Regions from separate parts of the Kineococcus gynurae genome, predicted to be linked through region 1. Evidence: predicted binding sites of a transcription regulator. Region 1 holds the regulator's gene; each other region holds the start of a gene.
What was found. The regulator LexA, encoded in region 1, represses DNA repair genes until DNA is damaged. The targets are predictions, from matches to a motif close to TCGAACANNTGTTCGA.
Positions count from the first base shown of each region.

Region 1 (9,726 bases):
GGCGCTGGACGGCGAGGTCGTGAACGCCGACGCGATGCAGCTCTACCGCGGGATGGACGTCGGGACGGCCAAGCTCGCGCCGGGGGAGCGCGGCGGGATCGTCCACCACCTCCTCGACGAGCTCGACGTGACCGAGACCGCCGACGTCGCCACCTACCAGCGCCGGGCGCGCGAGACCGTCGCCGACGTCGCCGCCCGGGGGCGGGTGCCGCTGCTCGTCGGAGGCTCCGGCCTGTACGTGCGCGCGGCGCTGGAGGACATGCGCTTCCCCGGCACCGACGTCGAGGTGCGGGCCCGCTGGGAGCGTCGGCTGGCCGAGATCGGCGCCCCCGCCCTGCACGCCGAGCTCGTCGAGCGCGACCCCGAGGCCGCGGCGAAGATCCTCCCGAGCAACGGGCGTCGGATCGTGCGGGCGCTGGAGGTGGGTGAGCTCACCGGGCAGCCCTTCGCCGCCTCCCTGCCCGCCCCGACCCCGGCGCTGCCCCACGTGACGATCGGGTTGGCCGTCCCCCGCGAGCAGCTCGACGCCCGCATCGACGGGCGGGTGCGTCGCATGTGGGACGCGGGCCTGGTGGCCGAGGTCGAGGAGCTGCTGACGCGCGGGTTGCGCGACGGGCGCACGGCCTCGCGAGCGCTGGGCTACGCGCAGGTGATCGAGGCCCTCGACGGCCGGACCACCGAGGCGGAGGCCGCCGAGCTCACGGCCCGCCTCACCCGCCGCTTCGCCCGCAAGCAGGAGTCCTGGTTCCGCCGCGACCCGGGGGTGCTCTGGCTCGACGCCCCCGACGGCCGGGACGCGCCGTCCCTCGCCGCCGAGGCCCTCGACCGGCTCCCGTCATCGCTGCGGGCCCGGGCCGTAGGCTCGCGACCGTGAGCAGCCCCGAGATCCCCTTCGTCAAGGGGCACGGCACCGAGAACGACTTCGTCCTCGTCGCCGACCCCGACGCCGCCCTCGACCTCGGTCCGGACGAGGTCGCCGCGATCTGCGACCGGCGGGCCGGCATCGGCGGCGACGGACTGATCCGGGCCGTGCGCGCCACGGCCGTCGCGGACGCCCCGGCCGGTGCGGAGTGGTTCATGGACTACCGCAACTCCGACGGTTCGATCGCCGAGATGTGCGGCAACGGCGTGCGCGTCTTCGCCGAGTTCCTGCTCGTAGAGGGACACCTGCCGGCCGAGGCCGGGGACGGCCGCTGGATCGGGATCGGCACCCGCGCCGGGGTGAAGCGGCTGCGCCGGGAGGACGACGGGCGCTGGACCGCCGACATGGGGTCCTGGTCGGTCGTCGGCGGTGAGGACGCGCTCGGTCGCGGTGCGGACGCGATCGTCGAGGTGCCCGGCCTGGACGTCCCCCGCCCGGGGTTGAGCCTGGACCTGGGCAACCCGCACACCGTCGTGGCGCTGGCCTCCGCCGAGGAGCTGGACCGCGCCGAGCTGCACCGGGCGCCGTCGGTCGACCCGGTCCCCCCGAACGGCACCAACGTCGAACTGGTGGTGCCCCTGGACGCCGTCGACCTCGACGGCGACGCCACCCCCGACATCGGCGAGATCCGGATGCGCGTCCACGAGCGCGGCTCGGGGGAGACCCGCTCCTGCGGGACGGGGGCCTGCGCCGCGGCGCTCGCGACCCGCGCCTGGGCCGGCGAGGGCGCCCCCGACGTCTGGCGGGTGGAGGTGCCCGGGGGCGACCTCGTCGTCACCGTGGGGCAGGGCAGCAGCGCGACCGCGGGCAGCGTCTACCTCACCGGTCCGGCCGTGCTGGTCGCCCGCGGGGTCCTCGGGGGGCTCTGACCCCGGCCCGGCGGGTCCGCGGGTCGTCGGGTCAGCGGGTCAGTGGGTCAGTCGGAGGATCCGGAAGCCCTTGGCGCTGTCGACGCGCTCGACCGTCGAGATCCCCTCGATGCCCCCGGCCGCGATCCACGCCTGCAGCGAGTCCGCCCCCAGGTTCTTCTGCACGACCAGGTGGGCGCTGCCGTCCGGGGTCAGGCGCGGGCACCAGCGGCGGAGCAACGCGTGCAGCGCCTCCTTGCCGATCCGGATGGGGGGGTTGGACCAGATCTCGGTGAACCGCAGGTCCTCCGGCACGGTGTCGGGGGTCCGGGCCGTGATGCTCACGTCGTGGCGGGAGGCGTTGCGCCGCACCAGGTCCAGGGCGCGCTCGTTCACGTCCACGGCCCAGATCCGCATCCGTGGGCGCAGCAGCGCCAGGGAGAGCGCGACCGGCCCCCACCCGCAGCCCAGGTCGAGGACGTCACCGGTGGCCGCGGCGTCGGGACGGAGGTGGGGGAGCAGCACGGCGGTGCCCTTGTCGAGCCGGTCACCGGAGAACACCCCCGCCGCGGTCGTCACGGTCAGCTCCCGCCCGGCCAGCTCGACGGGGATCTCGCGCAGCTCGGCCGGGGTGGCGGGCCGGGCGGTGAAGTAGTGCTCGGGGCTGGCGTCGGGGACCACGGGGTCAGGGTAGGGCCGGACCGGGGGCCGACGACCCCGCCATGACCTCGGGGGCCCGGGCCGGGGAGCCGACGGGAATCCGGTCGACACGCCGCCCGTTGGAAGGGGAGTCTGGACCTCTGCGCGGCTCGACCGAGCCGCCGGCCAGACCGACCGAGGAGGTCCATGAACCAGCGTCACCATCCCGCCGCCCCCGGGCTCGACCCCGAGCGGCGGGAGCACCCCGCCGACGTCGCCGAGGACGGGCCGGAGCACGAGCAGCGGGACGACCGCGGCCACGGCGACGAGCAGGTGGGCGACGCCGAGTTCGACCGGGCGCTCGCCCGCATCCTGCGTGGCGCCGACACCCTGCCCGCCACCGCCCCGACGGGCCTGGACGAGCCGTCCTTCGACGGCGACCAGCTCGACCTGGCCGACCGCCGCGCGCTGCGCCGGGCGGCCGGGCTCTCCACCGAGCTCGAGGACGTCACCGAGGTCGAGTACCGCCAGCTCCGGCTGGAGCGGGTCGTCCTCGCCGGGGTCTGGAGCACCGCCGACTCCTCCCGGCACGAGGCCGAGGTCTCGCTGCAGGAGCTGTCGGCGCTCGCGGCCACGGCCGGTTCCGACGTCCTGGACGGGATCCTGCAGAAGCGCGCCACCCCGGACCCGGCGACCTACCTCGGGGCGGGCAAGGCGGCCGCGCTGGCCGACCTCGTCGCCGAGGTCGGGGCCGACACGGTCGTCTGCGACGGCGAGCTGTCCGCCTCCCAGCGACGGGGGCTGGAGGACATCGTCAAGGTCAAGGTGGTCGACCGGACCGCGGTGATCCTCGACATCTTCGCCCAGCACGCCAAGAGCCGGGAGGGCAAGGCCCAGGTCGAGCTGGCCCAGCTGGAGTACCTGCTCCCGCGCCTGCGCGGGTGGGGCGAGTCGATGTCCCGGCAGGCCGGTGGACGGGTCGCAGGTGGTGCCGGGATCGGCTCGCGCGGTCCCGGTGAGACGAAGATCGAACTGGACCGGCGCCGCATCCGGACCCGCATGGCCAAGCTGCGCCGGGAGATCCGGGGCATGGGCACGGCGCGCGACGCCAAGCGGTCGCTGCGCCAGGTCCGCCAGGTGCCCGCGGTCGCCATCGCGGGCTACACCAACGCGGGCAAGTCCTCGCTGCTCAACCGGCTGACCGGGGCCGGGGTGCTCGTCGAGGACGCGCTCTTCGCCACGCTGGACCCGACCGTCCGCCGGGCGCAGACCCCGCAGGGCCGTCCGTACACGCTTGCCGACACGGTCGGGTTCGTGCGCTCGCTGCCGCACCAGCTGGTCGAGGCGTTCCGCTCGACGCTGGAGGAGGTCGCCGACGGCGACGTCGTCCTGCACGTCGTCGACGGGTCCCACCCCGACCCCGAGGGGCAGCTCGCGGCGGTCCGCTCGGTGCTGGCCGACGTCGACGCCCACACGCTGCCCGAGATCGTGGCGGTCAACAAGGCCGACCTGGCCGATCCCGAGGTCCTCGACCGGTTGTTGCGCAAGGAGAAGAACGCGGTCGCGGTCTCCGCGCGGACGGGGCAGGGCATCGAGGAGCTGCTGCAGCGCGTCGCCGACACCCTGCCGGTGCCCGACGTCGAGCTCGAGGTCCTGGTGCCCTACGACCGGGGCGAGCTCGTCCACCGGGTCCACACCACCGGGCAGGTGCTCGCCGAGGAGCACGAGGCCGACGGCACCCGCCTGCACGCCCGGGTCCAGCCCCGGTTGGCCGCGGAGCTGCGCGCCTACCGGGTCTGAGCGGGGATCGCGCCACGACGGGGGCCGCCGGGATCGTTCCCGGCGGCCCCCGTCGCTCGCCCTAGGTCGGGTCGGTGCCCGCGCTCAGGTCGGTGCTCGCGCTCAGCTCGCGCCAGCGTCCGACCTCGGCACGGCGCGCGTCCCACACCTGCTCGATCGCCCCGAGCGCGTCGGTCCCCAGGAAGATCAGCGCCGGTGGCTCCGGGGCGGCCACGACCGTCCGGATGGCCTGCGCGGCCCGCGCCGGGTCGCCCGGCTGGGTCCCGTGCACGCGGTCGTTCTCGACCCGGCGGGGGCCCGCGGTCTGCGCGTAGTCCTCGATCGCCTCGGCCGAACCGGTCAGCGAGCGTCCAGCGAAGTCCGTGCGGAAGCCACCGGGGGCCACCACGGTCACCCCGATGCCCAGCGGGGCGACCTCGGCCCGCAGGCTGTGGCTCAACCCCTCGACGGCGGCCTTGGCGGCTGCGTAGTAGCCCGACCCGGCCGGGGAGACGTGCGCGCCGATCGAGGACAGGTTGACGATCCGGCCGCGGCGGCGCGCCCGCATCCCCGGCAGCACCGCCTTGATCATGTCCACCGTGCCGAAGACGTGGGTGTCGAAGAGGCGCCGGACGTCGCCGTCGTCACCCTCCTCGACCGCGGCCCGGTAGCCGTACCCCGCGTTGTTGACCAGGACGTCGACCCCGCCGAACCGCTCCTCGGCCTCGGCGACGACCCGGCGCACGGCCGCGGGGTCGGTGACGTCGAGGGCGCTGACGTGGGCGGTGCCGGGGTGGGCGTCGGCGAGGTCGGCGATCGTCGAGGTGTCACGGGCCGTGACGACGACCTCGTCGCCGCCGTCGAGGACGGCCTCGGCGAGCGCGCGGCCGAGGCCGGTGGAGCAGCCGGTGATGAGCCAGGTGGTCATCCCGTCATCCTGCCCAGCGACGTCCGGTCCGGCATGTGCACAGGTCCGCCCTCGTGGCCCCGGCAGGGCCCGGGCGCACGAGAGGATGGGGACGTGAGCACCGAGACCGCGCCCGATCCGAGCGGCGACCCCGGCGAGGGACCGGGAGGGTCCTCGGCAGCGCGGGAACCGTCCCGCGAGGAGACGACCACCCTGCTCGAGACCGTGGTCTCCACCCTCGGCGGGGCCCGGCGGGAGGGGCAGCGGCGCATGGTCGCCGAGGTCACCGACGCCATCCGGACCCGCCGCCACCTGCTCGTGCAGGCCGGGACCGGGACGGGCAAGTCCATGGGGTACCTGGTCCCGGCCGTCGCCCACGCCGTCCGCACCGACGCCACCGTCGTCGTGTCCACCGCGACGCTGGCCCTGCAGGCCCAGGTCGTCGACCGCGACCTGCCCCGTCTGGCCAAGGCCCTCGCACCGGTGCTGCACCGCGAGCCCACGTGGGAGCTGCTCAAGGGGCGGGCCAACTACCTGTGCCGCAACAAGCTGGCCGGAGGTTTCCCCGAGGACGAGTCGGCCCTGTTCGACGTCGCCGCCGCTGCGCCCGCCGCCGACGACGCCGGGGGCCGCCTCGGCCGCGAGGTGGTCCGGTTGCGGGAGTGGGCCGAGCAGACCACGACCGGGGACCGCGACGAGCTCGACCCGGGCGTCTCCGACCGGGCCTGGCGGCAGGTCTCGGTGTCGGCCCGCGAGTGCCTGGGCGCCCAGCGCTGCCCGGTCGCGGCCGAGTGCTTCTCCGAACGGGTCCGGGCCCGCGCCCGCACGGTGGACGTCGTCGTCACCAACCACGCGATGACCGCGATCGACGCCCTGGAGAACAACGGCACCCTGCTGCCCGAGCACGACGTGCTGGTCGTCGACGAGGCCCACGAACTGGCCGACCGGGTCACCGCCGTCGCGACCGCCGAACTCACCGGGTCGGTGCTCGCCACGGCCTCCCGGCGGCTGCGGCGGTCGGCCGGGATCGTCGCGGAGTCGTTGGACGACGCCCAGATCGCTCTCGAGGCCGCCCTGGAGGACGCCCCGCCCGGGCGGCTCACCCGGTGGCCGGAGGCGCTCGCGGCCGCGGTGGTGGCCGTCCGTGACGCCACCCGCTCGGCGCTGGTCGAGCTGAAGGATTCCCAGGAGGGGGCCCGCGAGGAGGACGCGGACGCCCGCGGGGCGCGCCACCTGGCGCGGGCCGCCCTGCAGGACGTCCTCGCCGTCGCCGAGCGTCTCGCGGTGGCCGCCGAGCAGCCCGAGGGCGCCGGGTACGACGTGGCGTGGGTCGGGGCCGGCTTCGGTGCGCAGGCCCGGCCCCCGTCGCTGCACATCGCCCCGCTGTCGGTGGCCGGGCTGCTGCGCGAACAGGTGTTCAGCGAGCGCACGGTGGTCGCGACCTCGGCGACCCTCACCCTCGGCGGCTCGTTCGACCCCGTGGCGGGCGCGTTCGGCCTGACCGGGCGGGGGGCCGCCGGGTCGGGGACCGCCTGGACCGGGACCGACGTGGGCTCGCCCTTCGACTACCGGCGGCAGGGGATCCTCTACGTCGCGCGCCGCCTGCCGCCGCCGGGGCGGGCCGGCGCGTCGGAGGCGATGCTCGACGAGCTCGCCGAGCTGGTCGAGGCCGCCGGCGGGCGGACGCTGGGGCTGTTCTCCTCCCGGCGCGGGGCCGACGAGGCCGCGGCGGCCCTGCGCGCGCGGGTGTCGACCCCGATCCTCTGCCAGGGCGAGGATCGGCTGCCCAAGCTGGTCAGGCGCTTCACCGACGAGCCCGCCACCTCGCTGTTCGGGACCCTGTCGCTGTGGCAGGGGGTCGACGTGCCCGGGGCGTCCTGCTCCCTGGTCGTCATCGACCGCATCCCCTTCCCCCGCCCCGACGACCCGCTCATGGCGGCCCGGGCCCAGGCCGTCGACGCGGCCGGCGGCAACGGCTTCCTCAGCGTCTCGGCCGCGCACGCCGCGGTCCGGCTGGCCCAGGGGGCGGGCCGGTTGATCCGGGCCGCCGAGGACCGGGGGGTGGTGGCGGTGCTCGACTCCCGGTTGGCGACGGCTCGCTACGGAGGGTTCCTGCGGGAGAGCCTGCCCGGGTTCTGGCCGACCTCGGACCCGGAGGTCACCCGCTCGGCCCTGCGGCGCCTCGCCGAGGTCGCGACGATCGGGTGAAGGTTCCCCGGCTGGACCGGTCCGACGACGCGTCCCGGGTGCCGGGGGGCGCGGAGCGTCGGATAGTCGAGGCATGACCGTGGTCGGTTTGCTCCATTCCGAGCACGAGCAGGCAAGGATCTTCGCCGCCCTGCTCGCGCAGCGGGACCCGGAGGTGCAGTTCCGGCACCTCGTGGACCGCGGGCTGCTCAACGCCGCCCGACGCTCGGGGATCGAGTCGGTCAGACCGGCGATGGCCGACCGGCTGCGCCGGCTGCAGGCCGAGGGGGCCGACCTGGTGGTCTGCACCGGTTCGACGCTGAGCGGGCTGGCGAAGGTGGTCGGTGACGAGATCGGGGTCGAGGTGCTGCGGGTCGACCGGCCGATGGCCGAGGCGGCCGTGCGGGCCGGGCGACGCCTCGCCGTGGTCGCCACCCTCCCGACCGCGGCCCGTTCCGTGCGGGAGCTGCTGCACGAGGCGGCCGGTGAGGCCGACCGCCGGGTCGAGGTCGTCGAGGTCGACGCCAGCGACCTGTGGATCCTGCACGAGGTGGGCGACGCCGAGGGCTACGTGCAGGGGATCGCGCAGCGGGCCCTCACCGAGCTGCGGGGGGCCGACGACGTCTGCACGGTCGACGTGGTGGTGCTGGCCCAGGCCAGCATGGTCGAGGCGACCCCGTTGCTGCGACCGCTCTCGGTCCCCGTGCTGTCCTCCCCGCGCCTCGCCGTCGAGGCGGCGGTCGAGCTCGTGCGGACGCTGGCACCCGCGGCGGGCCGGACCCGCTGACCCGCCCCGGCCGCGGCCGCTCGGGCCGGGCAGAGGAGGTCGGGGTCAGAGACTGCGCAGGACCGCGGTGACCCGGCCGAGGACCGTCGCCTCGTCGCCGTCGATGGGGGAGTAGAGGGCGTTGCGCGGCAGGAGCTTCACGTGCCCGTCCCGACGCGAGAGGACCTTGACGGTGGCCTCGCCGTCGATCATGGCCGCGACCACGTCACCGTTCTCGGCCGTGGGCTGCTGGCGCACGACGACCCAGTCCCCGTCGCAGATGGCGGCCTCGATCATCGAGTCCCCGGAGACCCGCAGCATGAAGTGCTCCCCGGAGCCGACCAGCTGCGCGGGCAGGGGGAAGACGTCCTCGACGAGCTGCTCGGCCAGGATCGGGCCGCCGGCCGCGATGCGACCCACCAGCGGGACGTAGGTGGGTCGGGGCCGGGCGTCGGCCTCGGTCGCGTCGTCGGCCGTGACCACACCGAGGGCGCTGCTCGGCAGGGACGACGGCGGCGTCACGACCTCGAGGGTGCGCGGGCGCCGCGGGTCCTTGCGCAGCAGGCCGAGCCGCTCGAGCTGCTTGACCTGGTGGGCGACGCTGCTGGGACTGGTGAGCCCGACCGACTCGCCGATCTCGCGCAGGCTCGGCGGGTAGCCGCGACGCTCGACGGCCTCGCTGATGCAGTCCAGGACCCGCCGCTGCCGCGTGGTGAGACCGAAGGCGTCCGGCGTCCCGTCCGGCAGCTGGTGGACCGTCCCCGAACCCGGGGGTCGGCCCGGACCCCGCCGGGGACGTTCGACCGTCGTGCCCGTGCCGTCCTGCTCGTCCACCGTGCACCTCATCCCGTCGCGCCCGGCCGTCCGTGGCCGGTCCGTCGACCGTAACCACCGCCGGTGGGCAGATCAAACACCTGTTCGACTGCGGCGTGTCGTGCGGGGCGGGTGCGGCGGTCGTCGACCCGGTGCGCCGGACGCCCCCTGTCCTCGGACGGGTCGTCGGCCTAGCGTGGTCCGCATGTGCCGGAACATCCGCCAGCTGCACAACTTCGAGCCCCCGGCCACGCCCGAGGAGGTGCAGGCCGCCGCGCTCCAGTACGTCCGCAAGGTCAGCGGTTCCACCCGCCCCTCGCAGCGCAACCAGGCCGCGTTCGACGCCGCCGTGGCCGCGGTCGCCACCGCGACCGCCGAGCTCCTGGACCACCTGGAGACGGCCGCGCCGCCGAAGGACCGGGAGGTCGAGGCGGCCAAGGCCCGGGCCCGCGCCGCCCAGCGCTACGCCTCCTGACCCCCGCCCCCCGCCCCGCACCCCGCCCCGCACCCGGGCGCCGCAGCTCCCGCCCCGCTCGTACCTCCTGCGCGACTCCAGCGTCGCGCCGCCCGCCCTCGCGCCCCTCCCGTGCCCCTCGCGCCCCCTCGTGTGATCAAGGAAATCTGCTCGTCCGTCACGGGGGCCGGGGCGACGTCCGCCCCTGGCGACCCGGCCGTTCGTGACGGCTCGGCGATCGGGGGCCGCTCCCGGTCGACCGTCGTGGGCCCCGCTGCCTGCGGGCCGCCGTCGCCGGGCCGCCCGCCCCGAGCGTCGACGCTGGTCAGGGGCCGGAGGGAGGCTGGGCAGCCGTCCGCGCCCGGTTCGTGTCGGAGGCGGATGGCACCGTGCGACGCATCCCGACCCGAC
Region 1 is NZ_JBHLUI010000008.1:748,044-757,769, forward strand. Features, by position in the region: gene miaA (tRNA (adenosine(37)-N6)-dimethylallyltransferase MiaA) at 1-874, shown strand, start outside; gene dapF (diaminopimelate epimerase) at 871-1,791, shown strand; gene ACFFKU_RS09875 (class I SAM-dependent methyltransferase) at 1,831-2,451, opposite strand; gene hflX (GTPase HflX) at 2,617-4,209, shown strand; gene ACFFKU_RS09885 (oxidoreductase) at 4,271-5,116, opposite strand; gene ACFFKU_RS09890 (ATP-dependent DNA helicase) at 5,150-7,303, shown strand; gene ACFFKU_RS09895 (aspartate/glutamate racemase family protein) at 7,377-8,069, shown strand; gene lexA (transcriptional repressor LexA) at 8,115-8,894, opposite strand; gene ACFFKU_RS09905 (DUF2277 domain-containing protein) at 9,067-9,336, shown strand.

Region 2 (9,726 bases), 360 kb from region 1:
CCGGGGGCGACGAGACCGCGCACCCGCACGGTGCCGACGGGGGCCAGGGCGACGTCGACGAACGTCGCGATGCCCGGTGGCAGCCCCAGCGGGACGGTCTCACCGGTCTCCGCGGCCCGATCGGCCAGGTCGGCCAGGAGGCGGTGCACCTCGGGGCCGGCGGGCAGCAGCTCGTTCACGCCGAGGACCGCGGCCAGCACGCTCGGCAGCAACGGGTGGCGGGCGGAGGTGACCACCGCGACCACGTCCCCGGCCCGCAGGTCCTCCCCGGCTCCGCAGGCCGGTCCCGACAGGTCCGGGGACACCACGAGCAGTTCGGTGCTCGCCCCGGCGGGCGTGACGGCGGCGGCGGGGGAGCCGGGCCCGGCCGGGACGGGGAGAGGCTCCATCGACCGAGCGTAGATCCCGGTGCGCGGCCCCGTCCTGCTGTTCCCCCGGACGGGTCGGGGCCGGGCGGGAAGAGCTCGGTCGGGGGCCGGTCCGGGGAGCGATGCGGGGGCTGGACGCGGGGTGGGACGGGTCGTCGGCGCCGTCCACAGGGGGCCTCGCATCGTTGACCGCGATCGGGCGAGGTGGTGTACCTTCGATGTGTGTTCGAACTTCTGTTCGAACGCAGAGGCCGTCCGCCGCCCGGTCGGAGGGAGAGGGGAAGCTCCCCCCGCCCGGGTGCGGACGTGCCGTCCGGACCGTCTTCCCCCGGTCCACCGCACCGGCCCGATCGGCGGCCGGGACATGGTCGGTGAGCGTTCGTCGAGGAACGAAGGGGGACGGAACGATGCGGCGGTTCTCGGAACCGGTCCACGTGCGCTGGGAGGGTGGGGACCGTGGCGGTCCCGCCCCGGTGCAGTTCATCTGGCGGCGTCGGCTCTACGTCGTGCAGGCCGTGCTGGAGCACTGGCGCGAACGCAGCGCCTGGTGGGAGCACGCGGCGGTCGCGGCCGTGCACGGCGACGGTCCCTCGCGCGGGGGTTCGCGCGGGGGCCCCCGGCGGGACGGACCCCGCGACATCGCCACCCTGGCCCCGCCCGCGCCCCGTTCCGTGCTCGAGATCGGCGACCTCGAGCGCGAGGTCTGGCGGGTGGAGGCCCGGGCCGGTCGGCACGCCGACGTCGGCGTCTACGACCTCGCCCGGCCGGTCCCGGCCCCGCGCCCGGTCCTCGCCCGGACCGGTCCCGCCGGTGCCGCCGCCGGTGCCCCCGCCGACGCCCCGGCCGGCGCCGGGTTCGTGTCGGAGGCGACTGGTACCTCTACGGAGAACGCGTGGCAGCTGCTGCGCGTCAGCGACTGACGACGTCGGGGGCACCGAGGACATCGGCCGCACCGTCGACGTCCGAGGACGTCGACGAACACCGACGAACGACCATCGAGAACGGAGCCGTCGTGCCGACCCTGGAGAGTCCGCCCCGCCCCTCGTTGACCCCGACCGCCCTGGACCTGCTGGAACGGTCCGAGGCCGAGCTGCGCGCCGCCGTCACGGCCGAGGACGCGGCCGGGCGGTACGTCCACGCCCACCTCGCCGCGCTCCGGGCCGCGGCCGCGGTCGTCGCCGTGCACGGCCGTCCCGCCGGTCGTCGCCGGGCGGGCCCGCGCAGCGTCTGGGAGATGCTGCCCCTCGTCCATCCCGAGCTGGGTGGCTGGGCCCCCGTCTTCGCCGCCACCGCCGCGCGCCGCGCCGCTCTCGAGGCCGGCCGGGCGGTGGTGGACGAGCAGGGTGCCACCGAACTCCTCGGGCACGCCCGCCGGTTCCACCACGCCGTCGAGGCCGCCCTCGGCCTCACCCGGCGCATCCCCCTGGCGAGCTGACCCGCCGTCCCGTCCCGACGCCCCGGGCGTCGTCCGGCCCGGCTGCCCGGCCCCTCGCCAGATGCGCAGCAGCCAGACCGCAGCAGTCAGACCGCAGCAGCCAGACCGCAGCAGCCAGACCGCAGCAGCCAGACCGCAGCAGCCAGACCGCAGCAGCCAGACCGCAGCAGCCAGATCCCAGCAGCCAGATCCCAGCAGCCAGATCCACCGTCGCGCCGTCCTTCCCCGCGGACGCGTCCGACGACAGGACCCCGCCATGTCCACCCCGCCCGTCCCGCTCCCAGCCGTCCCATCTCCGGCCGTCCCGTCTCCGCCCGCCCCGTCCACGCGCCGACCACGGTCCCCGCAGGTCCCGCACCTGCACGTCGCCTCCGGTTACTCGATGCGGTACGGCACCTCCACCCCGGCCGCTCTGGTGGCCCGGGCCGTGGACCTGGGGATGGACACCCTCGCCCTCACCGATCGCGACGGTCTCTACGGCGCGGTGAAGTTCGTCCGGGCCTGCACCGACGCCGGGATCGCCCCGGTGCTCGGGGTCGACCTCGCCACCGCCCCCAGCGGGCTGGCGGCCGGGCTGCCCGGGTGGGCCGACCCCGGCGTCGTCCCCGCGCCCCGCCGCGGCCCGGTCCGCGGGGGGGCCGCCACCGAACCCCGTCATCCCCGGACCCTCCTGCTCGCCCTCGGTGACGCCGGTCCGGCCCGGCCCGGGGCCGGGGCCGGCTGGGCGGCGCTGTGCGGACTGGTCAGCGCGACCCACCTCGCCGGGGAACGCGGAACCCCGCTCACCCGGTCGTCGCTGATCGCCCGGCACGCGTCCGCCCCCGGGGGCGGGGCGGCCCTCGCAGTGCTGCTCGGGCCGGACTCCGAGGTCGGACGGGCGGTGCTGGCCCGCCGCGACGACCTGGCCCGCCGGGTCCTCCGGCACTGGTACGACGTCCTGCCCCCGGGGTCCCTGCACGTCGAGATCGTCTGCCACCACTCCCCGCGGCAGCGTCCGGGGAGCCTCGACCAGGCCGCCCGGATGCTCCTGCTGGCCCGCGAGTGCGGTGTCCCCGCGGTGCTCACCGAGGCGGTGCGCGGGGCCGGACCGGGTGACGCCCCCACCAGCGACCTGCTCGACGCGATCCGGCGCCTGGTGCCGCTGGACTCTCGTCACCTCGACCGGGTCACCGGCCGCGGGTACCTGCTGCCCGGGACCGAGCTGGCCGCGACCGCCCTCGAGGTCGCCGCGGCCGCCGACCCGGCCGGCGCCGCCGGCCTGGCCGCGGACCTGCTCGGGGCCACCACGACCCTGGCCGAGCGGGCCCGCCTCGACCCGGTCGCCGACCTGGGCATGGGGGCCCACCACCTGCCCGACCCCGCGGTGCTGGGGCTGACCCCGGGGCAGGACGCCGACGCGGTGCTGCGCGCCCGGGCCGCGGCCGGGGTGGGACGGTGCTACTCCGGGGCCGGGGAACGGTTGCGGGCCAAGGTCCTCCGGCGTCTCGACGCCGAGCTCGACATCATCGCGACCGTGGGTTTCGCGACCTACTTCCTCACCGTCGCCGACGTCTGCGACCTCGTCCGGGACGACCTCGGGGTCCGGGTCGCGGCCCGGGGTTCGGGGGCCGGCAGCGTCGTCAACCACCTGCTCGGGATCTCCGGGGTGGAACCCCTCGAGCACGGCCTGCTCATGGAACGGTTCCTCAACCCCCGACGCGGTCAGCTGCCCGACATCGACCTCGACGTCGAGGCCGCCCGCCGTGAGGAGGTCTACGAGGCGATCCTCGGGCGTTTCGGCGGGGAACGGGTCACCTGCGTCTCGATGATGGACACCTACCGGGTCCGCCACGCCGTGCGCGACGTCGGTGCCGCCCTGGGCCTGCCCCCCGTCGAGATCGACGCGATCGCCAAGGCCTTCCCGCACCTGCGGGCCCGCGACGCGCGCTCGGCGGTGCAGGAACTGCCTGAGCTGCGGCGCAGCGGGTTGGGCGAGGCCCGCCTGGGCGTGCTGTTCGACCTCGTGGAACGGCTCGACGGCCTGCCCCGCCACATCGCCCTGCACCCCTGCGGGGTCGTGCTGTCCAACCCCGACCTGCTGCACCGCACCCCGGTGGAGGCCAGCTGGAAGGGATTCCCCATGAGCCAGTTCGACAAGGACGACGTGGAGGACCTCGGTCTGCTCAAGCTCGACGTCCTGGGGATCCGGATGCAGTCCGCGATGGCCTACGCCGAGGCCGAGATCCGTCGGGTCGACGGGGTGGAGGTCGACGTCGACGACCGCTCCCAGGTCCCCCTGGACGACCCGGCCACGTACACGCTGGTGCAGTCCGCCCGCACCCTCGGCTGCTTCCAGATCGAGTCCCCGGGGCAGCGCGAACTCGTCGGCAAGTTCGCGCCGCGCACCTTCGCCGACATCGTGATCGACATCTCCCTGTTCCGGCCCGGGCCGGTGAAGTCGGACATGGTCACCCCCTTCCTGCAGGCCCGGCAGGGGTGGTCGCACCCGGAGTACCTCGACGAACGGCTGCGCCCGGTCCTGGAGCAGACCTACGGCGTGGTGGTCTTCCACGAGCAGGTCATCGAACTCATCCAGGCCACCACCGGTCACGACCTCGCCCTCTCCGACGAGTACCGCCGGCACCTGGGGACCCGGGCGGGACAGGCGGAGCTGGAACCGCAGTTCCGGGCCCGGGCCCTCGAGCACGGGTACCCCGAGGCCACCGTGGAACGGATCTGGGAGGTGCTGAAGGCGTTCGCCTCCTTCGGTTTCTGCAAGGCCCACGCGGCCGCGTTCGCCTTGCCGACCTACCAGTCGGCCTGGCTCAAGACCCACCACCCCGCGGCGTTCCTGGCCGGCGTGCTCACCCACGACCCGGGCATGTACCCCAAACGCCTGATCCTCGACGACGCCCGCAACCTGGGGATCGCCGTCCTCGGTCTGGACGTCAACGCCTCCACCGACACCTACCGCGTCGAGAAGGTCGACCCGGTCGACACCGGGGCGCACCGCAACCCCGAAGGTCTCGGCGACGGCGTCGCCGACGGCACCGGTTACGGGATCCGGTTGGCCCTCTCCGAGGTGAAGGGGATCAGCGAGGCGGAGGTCGCCCGCGTCGTCGCCGGCCAGCCCTACTCCTCGCTGTCCGACCTCTGGCACCGGGCCCGCCCCTCCCGTCCGGTCGCCGAGCGGCTCGTGCTCACCGGCGCCCTCGACGCGGTGCACGGGCTGTCCGCCCGTTCCGGGCGCGGTGAGGTCCACCGGCGGGGTCGGACCACCCGCCGCGACCTGCTCCTGCAGGTGGCCGAGCTGGACCGGTGGACCCGGACCGCGCTCGCTCCCCGCGCCCCGCACCGGGGCGGACGGACCCCGCACCCCGGGGACCTCCCGGTCCGCGGACCCGTCGGGACCGGCACCGTCGGGACCGGCACCGTCGGGGGCACCGACGTCCGGACCGCCGCCGCCCGGCAGTCGCAGGCCGCCCGGGCGGTCCCCGACCCGGCCGGGGACGGGGTCCAGCTGGCCCTCGACCTGGGCGCCCCCGAGGACGCCGGCCCGTCGGGCCTGCCCGAGATGAGCACCGCCGAGCGGGTCCGGGCCGAGCTCGACGTGCTCGGGCTCGACGCCAGCAGCCACGTGGTCGAGGCCTACCTGCCCCTGCTGCGGGAGCTGGACGCCGTCCCCGCCCGGCACCTGCTGCGTCGGCGCAGCGGGACGGAACTGCTCATCGGCGGGGTCAAGGTCGCCACCCAGACCCCGCCCGTGCGCTCCGGGCGCCGCGTCGTCTTCCTCACGCTCGACGACACCACCGGTCCGGTCGATGCCACCTTCTTCGAGGACGCCCAGGGGCCCTACGCCGCGACCGTCTTCCACTCCTGGCTGCTGCTGGTCCGCGGGGTGCTGCGCCGGACCGGGCCGCGCGGCGTCTCGTTGCGGGCGACCGGGGCCTGGGAGCTGCCCGCGCTGCACGAGACCTGGCTGGAGGGGGGGATCGCGGCCGTGCGCGCCGAGATCGCCGCCGCCCCGCAGATCACCTTCGACGGCCCGGCCCGGGCCGCGGCGCTGGAGGCGGCGGCCACCGGGGCCGCGGCCAGCCGATCCTCGCGCCCGGTGATGGAACCGTCCCGGGCCGGGGGGATGGGGGCACGTCGGGTCCTGGTGCACGCCAGCGGGTTCCGGCAGTCGCCCTACGCCGACCTGCGGCCGGCGGGGGAGGACACCCGCGACACCCGAGGGTCCTCGCGGGCCGCGGCCCACGCCTCGGCCCGCCTCCCGGAGCACCGCGCGACCCCTGACCTCGACCGGGGCGAGCGGGACGCGACGGGGTCGGCGCGGGCCGGCCGCAAGCTCTGGCACTCCAGCCAGGGGAGCTCGGGATGGTGACCGGGTCGCGGCGGGCCGGAGCCCCCCGTCCACCCGCCCGCCCGGGCACCCGCACCCGTCCCCGCCCGTCGTGCGCTCCCCGGACCGAGGGGGGGCACGGCCTAGGGTGGGGTTCGTGGCCAAGGAACGCTCCCGATCCCGCACCTCGACCGCGCTCTGGGCCGGTGTCCGGCGGTTGCTGGACGCCGGGGGCCCCGGGCCGCAGACCGTCGTCGACCTCGGGGGCGGGACGGGTGGTCTCGCCGTGCGGGTCGCCGAGCTCGGGCACCTCGTGGTCGTGGTCGACCCCAGCCCCGACGCCCTCGCCGCGCTGGAGCGCCGGGCCCGGGAGGCCGGGGTCAGCGACCGGATCCGCGCCGTCCAGGGCGACGCCGCCGAACTCCCCGCCGTCCTCGCCCCCGGCGGTCCCGCCGCGGCCGACCTGGCCGGGGTGTGGCCCGCGGCCGGCGCCGACCTGCTCCTCGCCCACGGGGTCCTGGAGGTCGTCGACGACCCCGCGGCCGCCCTGGCCGCGGCCCACGCCGTGCTCCGTCCCGGGGGCCGGCTCAGCCTGCTGCTCACCCAGTGGTCGGGCACGGTGCTGTCCCGGGCGCTCGCGGGCAACCTGGCCCAGGCCCTGCGCACCGTCACCGACCCCGAGCACCGCGGCGGCGACCACGACCTGCTGCGCCGCCGCTTCGACCGGGCGGGTGCGACCGGGCTGGCCGCCGCGGCCGGGTTCACCGTCACCGCGGTCGAGGGGGTCCGCATCTTCGCCGACCTCGTGCCCGCGGCCTGCGGGGCCTCCGAGGCCGAGCAGGCCCAGCTGCTCGCGCTGGAGGAGGCGGCCGCCCGGCACGAGGAGTTCCTCGGCGTCGCCGGGCAGCTGCACCTGCACGCCCACCGCTGACCCCGCCCCGCACGGCGACACCTCCGACCGTCCCTCCGACCGCACCCTCGACCGCCCCACCGGTCCCGGCCCGCGGGGGGTGCGGTGAGCCGCCGGGCCCTGCGGCCCGGGGTGGGGGACTGGGGGCCCGACGCGGACGACGAGGGGTGCGACGTCCTGCACGTCGACATGGACGCCTTCTACGCCTCGGTCGAGCTGCTGCGGTACCCGGAGCTGCGGGGCACCCCGGTCATCGTCGGGGGCGGCTCGCGCGGGGTGGTCCTCTCGGCCACCTACGAGGCGCGGCGCAGCGGGGTGCACGCGGCGATGCCGATGAGCCGGGCGCGCCGGTTGTGCCCGTCGGCCACGGTGCTGACCCCCCACCACGGCGACTACTCCCGGGTCTCGGCCGGGGTGATGGAGGTGTTCCGCTCGATCACCCCCGTCGTCGAACCGCTGAGCCTCGACGAGGCGTTCCTCGACGTCTCCGGCGCGGTGCGACGTCTGGGCCCCCCGGCCCGGATCGCGCAGCTCGTGCGCGACCGGGTCGCCGACGAGCAGGGGATCACCTGCTCGGTGGGGGTGGCCTCGACCAAGTTCGTGGCCAAGCTGGCCTCCGGCGGGGCCAAGCCCGACGGCCTGCTCGTCGTGCCGCACGCCGAGACCGTGGCCTTCCTGCACGCCCTGCCCGTCGGGGCGATGTGGGGGGTGGGGGCCAGGACCGAGGAGGCGTTGCTGCGGTTGGGGCTGCAGACCGTGGCCGACATCGCCCACGTCCCCGAGCACACGCTGCGCCGCGCCCTCGGGGAGGCCACCGGGCGGCACCTGCACGCCCTGGCCTGGGGCCGTGACGAACGCCGGGTGGTGGCCTCCAGCGGAGCGGCCGAGCGCAGCATCGGCTCGGAGGAGACCTTCTCCCGCGACGTCGACGACCCGCGCGTCGTGCACCGGGAGCTGCTGCGCCTGGCCGAGCGCACCGCCACCCGGGCGCGGGCCGCGGGCCTGGTCGGTCGCACGGTGGTGCTCAAGGTGCGCTTCGCCGACTTCACCACGATCACCCGCTCGCGCACCCTGTCCGAGCACACCGACGTCACCCGTGACGTCTTCGGGACGGCCCGGGACCTCTTCGACGCCCTGGGGTTGCAGCGGGCGCGGCTCCGGCTGGTGGGTGTGCGGTTGGAGGGGCTCGCCGACGCGGCCGGCCGCCACCACCAGCTGCTCCTCGGGGAGCGCCCCTACGGCTGGCGGGAGGCCGACACCGCCGTCGACCGGGCCGGGGCCCGGTTCGGGGCGGGAGCGGTCCGCCCGGCCACGCTCCTCAGCCCCCGCTCATGAGCCCGCCGCCGGCCCCGCGCCGTCGCGTCACCGCCGCCCCGTCACCGCTGTCCCGTCACCGCTGTCCCGTCACCGCTGTCCCGTCACCGCTGTCCCGTCACCGCCGTCCCGCCCGGCCGACACGCCCGGGGACAGCGGCCCGGAACCACGACGGAGGCCCGAGGCGTTGAGCCCTACGACGGGTCGGGGACGGTCGCCGCGCCGGTGCGATGACACGTCAGCAGGACGGGAAGGCACTCCGTGGGTGACGATGTGAGCCATCGTCGCGAGCAGATGTGCTAGCCGAGTTTCCTCGGAGCCCGTGGCGACTTATCCTCATCGAAAACGTGCGCACGCCAGGAGGTACAGGTGCCGCTCTCGGAACATGAGCAGCGTCTGCTCGAGCAGATGGAACGTGCGCTGTCCGCGGACGATCCGAAGTTCGCCAACGCCATGCGGGGTTCCCGGTCGGGCAAGGCTGCCCGGCGACGACTGCTCGTCGGCATCGCCGCCGTGGTGGTCGGTCTCGTCCTGCTCGTGATCGGGGTGAGTCAGTCCCAGATCTGGATCGGGGCGGGCGGTTTCGTCGTCATGCTCGCCGGCACGATCTGGGCGTTCTCCCCGGCCCGCAACGGTTCCGGGCCGCAGCCCACCCCCACGCCCGGCTCCTCCGGTCGCTCGCGCGGCGGCAAGGAACGCCGGTCGTCCGGCAGCACCGGGACCTTCATGCAGCGGCTCGAGCAGCGCTGGGACCGCCGCCGCAACCAGTGGTGAGCAGCTCGCTGACGCCGCCGAGCCACCCCGTCCGGGGCGGGTGAGGGGGGCGGCGAGCACCTCACCGACGATGTCCACGAGGTGGGTCCGGGAACGATCCCGGGCCCACCTCGTCGTCGTTCCCGGGCCCTCGTGCCGCCTCGCGCCCCCGGGTTGCGAGCGGTCCGTGAGGGCACGGACCGCAGACTGACGGCTCCACCGGGGGCCTCCGGGCGTCCGCACCGAGCGTGATTCTCCCCACACCCACCGTCAGATCCCGAGACCAGGTCGCCGCCGCACCCGCCGCGGCCCCCTCCTCAGGTCCGGTCGCGGTCCCACCAGTCCAGCAGGGCCCGGATCCCGGACCGCGGGAACAGTCGGGCCCGCCGCCGACGGCTCGCGGGGACGGCCGCGGCCAGCGCGGCCACCACCCGGTCCACCTCGCGGCGTCCCGGTGTCGCCACCACGGCCGGACGCGTCTTCACCGCCCCACCCGGCCCACCCGGCCCGTCGCCGTCCGGCCCGGCCCCACCGGGCCCGCCGTCCGTCCCGGCCCACGCCGGGGCGAACCGGCTCATCTCGACGGCCCGGCGCAGCGCGGCCAGGTCCTCGCGCACCGCTCCGT
Region 2 is NZ_JBHLUI010000008.1:1,112,712-1,122,437, forward strand. Features, by position in the region: gene ACFFKU_RS11560 (hypothetical protein) at 1-389, opposite strand, end outside; gene ACFFKU_RS11565 (DUF6504 family protein) at 776-1,288, shown strand; gene ACFFKU_RS11570 (SAV_6107 family HEPN domain-containing protein) at 1,381-1,803, shown strand; gene ACFFKU_RS11575 (DNA polymerase III subunit alpha) at 2,162-6,166, shown strand; gene ACFFKU_RS11580 (methyltransferase) at 6,282-7,055, shown strand; gene dinB (DNA polymerase IV) at 7,140-8,369, shown strand; gene ACFFKU_RS11590 (SCO2097 family morphological protein) at 8,718-9,122, shown strand; gene ACFFKU_RS11595 (transglutaminase TgpA family protein) at 9,419-9,726, opposite strand, start outside.
Region 2: ACFFKU_RS11565 (DUF6504 family protein) is a predicted target of LexA. The motif match lies at 595-610, and genes of this name have one in related genera.

Region 3 (9,726 bases), 150 kb from region 1:
CCCCTACTCCTTCGACGTGGCCGGCGGCGTGCAGTTCCACGTCCGCGACCTCGCCGCCGCCCTGGGCGGTCGGGGTCACGAGGTCCGCGTGCTCGCCCCGGGGGACGACGGCGACCCGGCCCTGCCGCCGTTCGCCGACGGGTGCGGGCGGGCGGTGGCCGTGCCCTACAACGGGTCCGTGGCCCGGCTCTCCTTCGGCCCGGTGGTCGCGGGCAAGGTCCGCCGCTGGGTGGCCGAGGGCCGTTTCGACGTCCTGCACCTGCACGAGCCGCTCTCGCCCAGCGTGTCCATGCTCGGGCTCTGGGCCGCGGTCGACGTCCCGGTCGTCGCGACGTTCCACACCGCGATCCTGCGCAGCCGGGCCATGCAGACGGCGTTCCCCCTGCTCCGGCCCGGTCTGGAACGCATCTCGGCCCGCATCGCGGTGAGCGAGGACGCGCGCCGCACCCTCGTGGAGCACATCGGCGGGGACGCCGTCGTGGTGCCCAACGGCGTGTACGTGGACGCGTTCGCCGCGGCCCGGCCCGACCCCCGTCTCACCGGCACCCCCGAGGCGCCCGTGATCGCCTTCGTCGGTCGGCTCGACGAGCCGCGCAAGGGTTTCGGCGTGCTGGCCGAGGCCGTGCCCCGGATCCGGGCCCGCCACCCCGGCGCCCGGTTCGTCGTCGCGGGGCGCGGTGACGTGGGCACCGCGCGGGCCCGCCTGGCGGACCCGACCGCGGTGGAGTTCCTGGGGCCGGTGCCCGACGCGGACAAGCTCGCGCTGCTGGCCTCGGCCGACGTGTACCTCGCCCCGCACACCGGTGGGGAGAGCTTCGGCATCGTCCTGGTCGAGGCCATGGCCGCCGGGGTCGCCGTCGCGGCCAGCGACCTCGGCGCCTTCCGTCGGGTGCTGGACGACGGCGCGGCGGGACGGCTGTTCGCCACCGGGGACCCGGCCGCGGCGGCCGAGGCCGTCCTCGGACTGCTGGAGGACCCGGTCGGTCGTCGGCGCCTGGCCCTCGCCGGGGCCCGGGCCGCCCGACGCTACGACTGGTCGACGGTGACCGCCCAGGTCCTCGCCGTCTACGAGACCGTCCGGGCCGGGTTGCCCCCGGTCGGGGACGGGCGGCGACGGTGATCGCCCTGATCTGGGCGCTGACCGTCGTCCTGGTCCTCTCGGCCCTGGCCTGGTGGCTCTCGACGACGGCCCAGCGCCTGGACCGGCTGCACCACCGGGTCGAGACCTCCCGGGCGGCGCTGGAGATCGAGCTGACCCGCAGGGCCTCGGCCGCGCTGGAACTGGCCGCCGGGGGGACGCTCGACCCGGCCGCGTCCCTCGTCCTGGTGGACGCGGCGACCGCGGCGCTCGACGCCCCGCGCACGCCCGCCGCCCTGCGCGACGTCTCCGACGCCGACGACGCGGCGCGCTGGGCGGCCGAGAGCGACCTCACGGAGGCGATCCGCTGGGCGGTCCCGGAGGGGGTGGGGCCGGACGTCGCCCCCGACGATCCCGGAGGGGCCGGTCGACGGGTCCGCGAGGCCGCGCACCGGGTGCAGCTGGCCCGGCGCTTCCACGACGACGCGGTCGTGCAGACCCGGCGGTTGCGGGGCAAGCGGCTGGTCCGGATCGCCCACCTGGCCGGGCACGCACGGCTGCCCGAGACGGCCGACTTCGCCGACGGTGGGCGCGACGGGACCGGGTTCGACGGCTCGTAGACTGGACCGTCTCAGGAGTAGTTCCCATCGAGAAGCGCGAGGCGAGCAGCGTGAGCACCGACGTGACCACCGACGTGACGAGCACCCCGGAGGGCGACGGCCCGGTCCTGGGGACCGCCCGGGTCAAGCGCGGGATGGCCGAGATGCTGAAGGGCGGCGTCATCATGGACGTCGTCACCGCCGAGCAGGCCCGCATCGCCGCCGACGCCGGGGCCGTCGCGGTCATGGCCCTGGAGCGGGTGCCCGCCGACATCCGCGCCGAGGGCGGCGTCTCCCGGATGTCGGACCCGGACATGATCGAGGACATCATCTCCGCGGTGTCGATCCCGGTCATGGCCAAGGCCCGCATCGGCCACTTCGTCGAGGCCCAGGTGCTGCAGTCCCTCGGGGTCGACTACATCGACGAGTCCGAGGTGCTCACCCCGGCCGACTACGCCCACCACATCGACAAGCACGCGTTCACCGTCCCCTTCGTCTGCGGGGCCACCAACCTGGGCGAGGCGCTGCGCCGCATCACCGAGGGCGCGGCGATGATCCGCTCCAAGGGCGAGGCCGGCACCGGTGACGTCTCCAACGCCGTGACCCACATGCGCACGATCCGCGGTGAGCTGAACCGGCTGCGCTCGATGGCCCCGGACGAGCTGTACGTGGCGGCCAAGGAGATGCAGGCGCCCTACGAGCTGGTGGCCGAGGTCGCCCGCCAGGGCAAGCTGCCCGTCGTCCTCTTCACCGCCGGCGGCATCGCCACCCCGGCCGACGCGGCGATGATGATGCAGCTCGGCGCCGACGGCGTCTTCGTCGGCTCCGGCATCTTCAAGTCCGGCAACCCGGCCCAGCGGGCCGAGGCGATCGTCAAGGCCACCACCTTCCACGACGACCCCGACGTCATCGCGAAGGTGTCGCGCGGGCTCGGCGAGGCCATGGTCGGGCTCAACGTCGAGGCCATTCCCGAGCCGCACCGGCTGGCCCAGCGCGGCTGGTGACGTCCGACCCGCTCGGTCCCGAGTGGGGCTACGGCCCTGACGGGCTGCGCACCCGTGACGCGTCCCGCGTCGTCGTGCTCGACGACGCGGGACGCGTGCTGCTCGTCCGCGGCGGGGACCCCACCCGTCCCGGGGAGCAGTGGTGGTTCACCGTCGGCGGGGGCCGTGAGGCGGGGGAGGACGGTCGCCGCGCCGCCCGCCGGGAGCTGCGCGAGGAGGCGGGCATCGACGCCGCCGAGGACGCCTTCGAGGGGCCGGTCTGGCGGCGGGTCGCCGACTTCCCGTTCTTCGGCCAGCCGTGCCGGCAGAGCGAGGAGTTCTACGTCCTTCGGCTGGACTCGACGGTCACGCTGTCCCGCGACGGCTGGACCGCGATGGAGTCCGACGTCCTCACCGACCTGCGGTGGTGGGACCCCGCCGACCTCGCTGCCTCCGGGGACACCTACTACCCGACGACGCTGCCCGCGCTGCTGGCCGAGCTGCCCGCGCGGTTCACCGGGGAGCCCCGCACGATCGGTGACTGAGGTCGGTCGGGCGGGTCGGACCCCGTACCCTCGCCCGGTGAGTTCCGCACCCGCCACCCCCACGCCGTCCGAGGGGTCCGACCCCCGTCCCCGGGTCGGCGTCCTGGCCCTGCAGGGCGACGTCCGCGAGCACGTGGCCGCCCTCGTCAGCGGCGGGGCCGAGGCCGTCACCGTGCGCCGACCGGCCGAACTGGCCGCGGTCGACGGCCTGGTGCTGCCCGGGGGCGAGTCGACCACCATCGACCGCCTCCTGCGCGTGTTCGAGCTCCGGGAGGCCCTGCGGGCGCGCATCGCCGAGGGCCTGCCGGTCTACGGCTCGTGCGCCGGGATGATCCTGCTGGCCGATCGCATCCTCGACGGCGCGAAGGACCAGCAGACCCTGGGTGGGCTCGACATCACGGTGCGGCGCAACGCGTTCGGTCGCCAGGTCGACTCCTACGAGGAGGACCTCCCGATGGCCGGCGTCAGTGGTACCGGACCGGACCTGCGGGCCGTCTTCATCCGGGCCCCCTGGGTGGAGGAAGCGGGTCCGGGGGTCGAGGTCCTCGCCCGGGTGGGGTCGGGACCGGCCGCGGGTAGGATCGTGGCCGTGCGCGACGGCGACCTGCTGGCCACGTCGTTCCACCCCGAGATCACCGGGGACGACCGGGTGCACCGCTTCTTCGTCGGGATGGTCCGCGAACGGGTGGCGCGCCAGCAGGGCTGAGCACGCAGGCGACAGCAGTCAACAGCGGAGGAACAGATGTCCGGCCACTCCAAGTGGGCGACGACCAAGCACAAGAAGGCCGTCGTCGACGCCAAGCGGGCCAAGAGCTTCGCACGGCTCATCAAGAACATCGAGGTCGCGGCCCGCACCGGTGGTGGTGACCCGGCGGGCAACCCGACGCTGTACGACGCCATCCAGAAGGCCAAGAAGACCTCGGTGCCCGCCGACAACATCGACCGCGCCGTCAAGCGCGGGTCGGGGGCCGAGGCCGGCGGAGCCGACTGGCAGACGATCATGTACGAGGGCTACGGCCCGAACGGCGTGGCGCTCCTGGTCGAGTGCCTCACCGACAACAAGAACCGGGCGGCCATGGAGGTCCGGACGGCCATGACCCGCAACGGCGGGTCCATGGCCGACCCCGGGTCGGTCGCCTACATGTTCAGCCGCAAGGGCGTCGTCGTGATCGGCAAGGACGGCAACGACCTCACCGAGGACGACGTGCTGACCGCCGTGCTCGAGGCCGGCGCCGAGGAGGTCAAGGACAACGGCGACACCTTCGAGGTGATCAGCGAGGCGACCGATCTCGTCGCCGTCCGTGAGGCCCTGCAGGCCGCGGGCATCGACTACGACTCCGCCGACGCCAGCTTCGTCCCGAGCGTCGAGGTCCCCCTCGAGGCCGACGGGGCCGCCAAGGTGTTCAAGCTCGTCGACGCCCTCGACGACTGCGACGACGTGCAGAACGTCTTCGCCAACTTCGACGTCTCCGACGACGTGATGGCGGCCCTCGAGGACGCCTGACCTGCGGCGACACCCCCCGTCAGGCTCCCGGCCCCCGTCCTCGCCCCGTGCGAGGGTGGGGGCCGTGCGCGTTCTGGCGGTGGACCCGGGGTTGACCCGCTGCGGTCTGGGGGTCGTCGACTCGCGGCCGGGCGGTCGCGCCGAGCTCGTCGCCGTGGGCGTGCTGCGGACACCGGCCGCGGACCCGGTGGAGGCCCGCCTGCTCGGCATCGACACCGGGCTGGGGGAGTGGCTGGACGAGCACGCGCCCGACGTCGTCGCCGTCGAACGGGTCTTCGCCCAGGCCAACGTGCGTTCGGTGATGGGGACGGCGCAGGCCGCGGGGCTCGTCCTGGTGGCGGCGGCGCGCCGCGGTCTGCCGGTGGCGATGCACACGCCGAGCGAGGTGAAGGCGGCCGTCACCGGGTCCGGTCGGGCCGAGAAGGCCCAGGTCGCCGCCATGATCACCCGGATCCTGGGCCTCGCCGAGGCCCCCCGTCCCGCGGACGCCACCGACGCCCTGGCCCTCGCCGTGTGCCACCTCTGGCGCGGCGGCGGTCTGGCCCGTCAGCAGGTCTCGGCCCACCGCGCCCTGGTCACCGGCCGCCGCAACGGCTACGCCGAGGCCGAGCGCCTCGCCCGTCTCGGTCGCCTCCCCACCCGCTGACCCACCCTCTCCATCCCGTCCCCTCGGGCTGAACTTCCCCGTGATCAAGGAATGACTGCTCTCCGCCCCGTGCGCCACACCCTCCGGACGGTGCGGGTGGGAAGCATGGGGCGGCGGTCGACCCATTCCTTGATCACGGAGGGGTGGGGAGGGACGGGTCAGGGGGTGAGGTGGGCGCGGAGGAAGGTGACCGTGCGCTGCCAGGCGAGCTCGGCGCTGTCGCGGCGGTAGTTGGGTCGCTCGTCGTTGTAGAACGCGTGGGGGGCCGGGTAGACGTGGAATTCCGGGCGGACGCCGGTCGCCTCCTCGATCCGGGTCTCGGTCTCGCGGACGGCGGTGAGGGGGACGGAGGTGTCCTCGGCGCCGAAGTGCCCCAGGACGGGGGCGGTGAGGCCGGTCCAGTCGGTGCCCGGGTCGGGCAGGCCGTACCAGGGCACGGCCGCCCCGACCCGCATCCCCTGCTGGGCGGCCAGGCGCAGGACGAAGGCGCCGCCCATGCAGAAGCCGACCGCGCCGACCGCGGTGGACGTGACGTCGTCGTCGGCCAGCAGGTGGTCGACCGCGCCGGCCAGGTCGCGCACGGCCTGCTCCACCGGCAGCTCGCGCAGCAGGCCCGCGGCCTCTTCGGCGTCGTGCGCGACCCGCCCGCCGTAGAGGTCGGGGGCCAGCGCCACGAATCCCTCGCCCGCGAACCGGTCGACGATCGAGGCGACGTGGTCGTCGAGGCCCCACCACTCCTGGATGACGAGGACCCCGGGCCCCGGCCCGGCGGGCCGGGCGAGGTAGCCGTGGGCCCGGCCGCCGGCCGTGGCCGAGGGAAAGGTGACGTTCTGACGCGGGTTGCCGCTGTGCTCGTCCACGGCCCGACTCTGCCCCGGCCGGCCCGGTCCGGCATGTCGCGCCGGGAGGCGGACCGCCGCCTGGTCTACCGTGAGCCGTCGTACAGGTGTTCGTCCGGGCCGGGGTCCGGGGTGCGGGAGGTCGGTTCGTGATCGCGTCGGTGCGGGGCCGGGTCCTCGGCGTCCGGTTGGACTCCGCCGTCGTCGAGGTCGGCGGCGTCGGCATGCTCGTCATGGCCGCGCCCGCCACGCTTGCGGGGCTGCGGGTCGGGGAGGAGGCGGCGCTCGCGACGAGCCTGGTCGTGCGCGAGGACTCGCTCACCCTGTTCGGCTTCGCCGACGCGGACGAGCGCGAGGTGTTCGAGATCCTGCAGACCGTCTCCGGGGTCGGTCCCCGGCTGGCCCTGGCCATGCTCGCCGTCCACCGTCCGGACGGGCTGCGCACGGCGGTCGCCGCGGAGGACCACGCGGCCCTGATGCGGGTCCCCGGCATCGGCAAGAAGGGGGCGCAGCGCATCTGCCTGGAGCTCGGCGACCGGCTCGGCCCCGCCCTCGGCGCGGCGAGCGTCCCCGTCCCCGCCGCGGTGGCACCGGCCGATGCGCACCGCGCCCAGGTGGTCGAGGCCCTGGCCGGGCTCGGCTACCCGGCCAAGCAGGCCGGGGACGCGGTGGAGGCCGTCCTGGCCGGTGGACCCGACGGGGGGCTGAGCCTGGAGCCGGCCGAGGTGCCCGCCGTCCTGCGGGCCGCCCTGCGACACCTCTCCGGCCGATGAGCCCCTCGGAACGCATCGTGACGACCGGTGCCGACGAGCAGGAACGTGCGGCCGAGTCGGCGCTGCGGCCGCACGGCCTGACGGAGTTCGTCGGGCAGAAGGTCGTGCGGGAGCAGCTCTCCCTGGTGCTGGACGCGGCGCGGGCCCGGGGGGCGCCGGCCGACCACGTGCTGTTCTCCGGTCCGCCCGGGCTCGGCAAGACGACCCTGGCCATGATCGTCGCGTCCGAGATGGGCGCCCCGTTGCGGCAGTCCAGCGGGCCCGCGATCCAGCACGCCGGCGACCTCGCGGCCGTGCTGAGCTCCCTCGACGAGGGTGAGGTGCTGTTCCTGGACGAGATCCACCGGATGGCCCGCCCCGCCGAGGAGATGCTCTACATGGCGATGGAGGACTTCCGGGTCGACGTCGTCGTGGGCAAGGGGCCGGGGGCGACCGCGATCCCGCTGCAGCTGCCGCGCTTCACGCTGGTGGGGGCCACCACCCGGGCCGGGCTGCTGCCGGCGCCGCTGCGCGACCGTTTCGGGTTCACCGGGTACCTCGACTTCTACACGCCCGAGGAGCTCGTCCTCGTGCTGCGTCGTTCGGCGCAGCTGCTCGGGGTCCAGCTCACCGCCGAGGGGGCCGCCGAGATCGGCGGTCGCTCGCGCGGCACGCCGCGCATCGCCAACCGGTTGCTGCGCCGGGTCCGGGACTGGGCCCAGGTGCGCGGCTCGGGCATCGTCGACCGGCGCGCGGCCCGGGCGGCGCTGGAGGTCTACGAGGTGGACGAGCTCGGTCTGGACCGGCTCGACCGCGCCGTGCTGGAGGCGCTCTGCCGTCGATTCGGCGGGGGGCCCGTGGGGCTCTCGACCCTCGCGGTCGTCGTGGGGGAGGAGGCGGAGACGGTCGAGACGGTCGCCGAGCCGTTCCTCGTCCGGGAGGGTCTGCTGGGACGCACCCCGCGCGGTCGGGTCGCCCTGCCGCAGACCTGGGCCCACCTCGGGCTGACCCCGCCGCGCGACGCCCCGGGAGGCTGGCAGCTGCCGTTGGACGAGACCGGGCCCGGCGCTCCTTAGACTCGGGGACCACCACCGCCGGGTCGCCGGGGAACCCCCCGTCCCGGGCCGGCGTTGGTCAGCCGTGCCCGGCATACCGCGTCGGGCGCGGGCCCCGGCGCGCAATCGACCCCGCTGGGGCGTGAGAGGGGACAACTCCCGTGGAAGGCCAACTCTTCTTCCTGCTGCTCATGGGCGCGCTGCTCGTCTGGATGATCACGCGCACCCGCAAGCAGCAGAAGAACCAGCAGCAGCTGCAGAACAGCGTCGCGCCCGGTTCCGAGGTCATGACGACGTCCGGCACCTACGGGCGGGTCGTCGGGGTCGAGGACGACGCGGTGCAGCTCGAGATCGCTCCCGGGGTCGTGACCCGGTGGAGCCGTCGGGCCGTCGCCCGCGTCCTGACGAACGCCGACACCCCGGTCGAGACCACGCCCGGGTCCGCGGCTACCACCGAGGACTCCGTCGGCGGGATCGACCTGACCAAGCCCGCCGGCGCCGAGGACGACACGCGCCGTAGCTGACCGGATGCGCTCCGAGAGGGAGACTCGGTCATTACGGTTGGCAGGAGTCGTCCACGGGGAGTGCCACACTGTGCGCTGATCGGGGGACGGCGGTTGCCGCTCCTTTCGCCACATCAGCTTCCGAGGTTCATCTGTGTCCAACGACTCCTCCTCGCCCGGGGCGCCGCAGCGTCCCCCCCGGGTCCGGCACGGCGCCCCCATCCGCCGGTCGCACCCGGGGCGGGTGCTCGTCCTCCTCGCCGTCATCACCGCACTCCTCTTCGGGGGGGTCGCCGCCGGCGTGAAGTGGGGGTCCGCGAGCTGGAGCCCGGGTCTCGCCCTCGACCTCGAGGGGGGCACCCAGGTCATCCTGACCCCGCGGCCCACGGAGGGCTCCAACCGGCAGGTCACCGCCGACCAGCTGAACCAGGCCGTCTCGATCATCAGCCAGCGCATCGACGCGACCGGCGTCGGTGAGGCGCAGGTGCAGGTCCAGGGCGGGCAGAACATCTCGGTGTCCATCCCCGGGCAGGCCACGCGCGAGCAGCTCGACCTGATCGCGCAGTCCGCCCAGCTGCGGATGCGGCCCGTGCTCGTCGCGGCCGCGAGCGACGGGCAGGCCGCGGCGCCCAGCACCGACCCCGCCACCGACCCCGCCGCCACCGACCCCGCCGCCACCGCCCCGGCGACCGACCCCGCGGCCACCGCCACCGCCACGGACCCGGCCGCGACCACCCCGGCGGCCACCCCGGCGGCCACCCCCGCCCCCAGCTCCGACGGCGCCGCCGCGCCGGCCGCGCTGCAGGCGGCCACCACCCCCGCGCCGACCACCCCCGCGCCGACCAACCCCGCGCCGGAGGGCACGACGGCCGCTCCGACCGAGGGGGCGACGACCGCCCCGACCGCGAGCAACGGACCGGGTCAGCCCACCGACTCGCCGACCGCGTCGCCGACGGACTCCAGCGACCTCGCCCAGCTGACCCCCGACGTGCAGCGGCTCTTCGTCGGGCTCGACTGCAGCGACCCGGCCAACCGGACCGGCGGGATCAACGACGACCCGGCCAAGGTGCTGGTCACCTGCAGCCAGGACGGTGCGGCCAAGTACGTCCTCGGGCCCACCGCCATCGAGGGCACCCAGCTCACCAACGCGACCGCGGCGCAGGCCACCAACAGCCAGGGCCGGGTCACCGGTGGCTGGAAGATCGACCTGCAGTTCGACAGC
Region 3 is NZ_JBHLUI010000008.1:902,476-912,201, forward strand. Features, by position in the region: gene ACFFKU_RS10630 (glycosyltransferase family 4 protein) at 1-1,120, shown strand, start outside; gene ACFFKU_RS10635 (hypothetical protein) at 1,117-1,698, shown strand; gene pdxS (pyridoxal 5'-phosphate synthase lyase subunit PdxS) at 1,749-2,681, shown strand; gene ACFFKU_RS10645 (NUDIX hydrolase) at 2,678-3,205, shown strand; gene pdxT (pyridoxal 5'-phosphate synthase glutaminase subunit PdxT) at 3,243-3,911, shown strand; gene ACFFKU_RS10655 (YebC/PmpR family DNA-binding transcriptional regulator) at 3,948-4,709, shown strand; gene ruvC (crossover junction endodeoxyribonuclease RuvC) at 4,774-5,355, shown strand; gene ACFFKU_RS10665 (dienelactone hydrolase family protein) at 5,514-6,215, opposite strand; gene ruvA (Holliday junction branch migration protein RuvA) at 6,344-6,967, shown strand; gene ruvB (Holliday junction branch migration DNA helicase RuvB) at 6,964-8,022, shown strand; gene yajC (preprotein translocase subunit YajC) at 8,163-8,525, shown strand; gene secD (protein translocase subunit SecD) at 8,659-9,726, shown strand, end outside.
Region 3: ruvA (Holliday junction branch migration protein RuvA) is a predicted target of LexA. The motif match lies at 6,294-6,309, and genes of this name have one in related genera.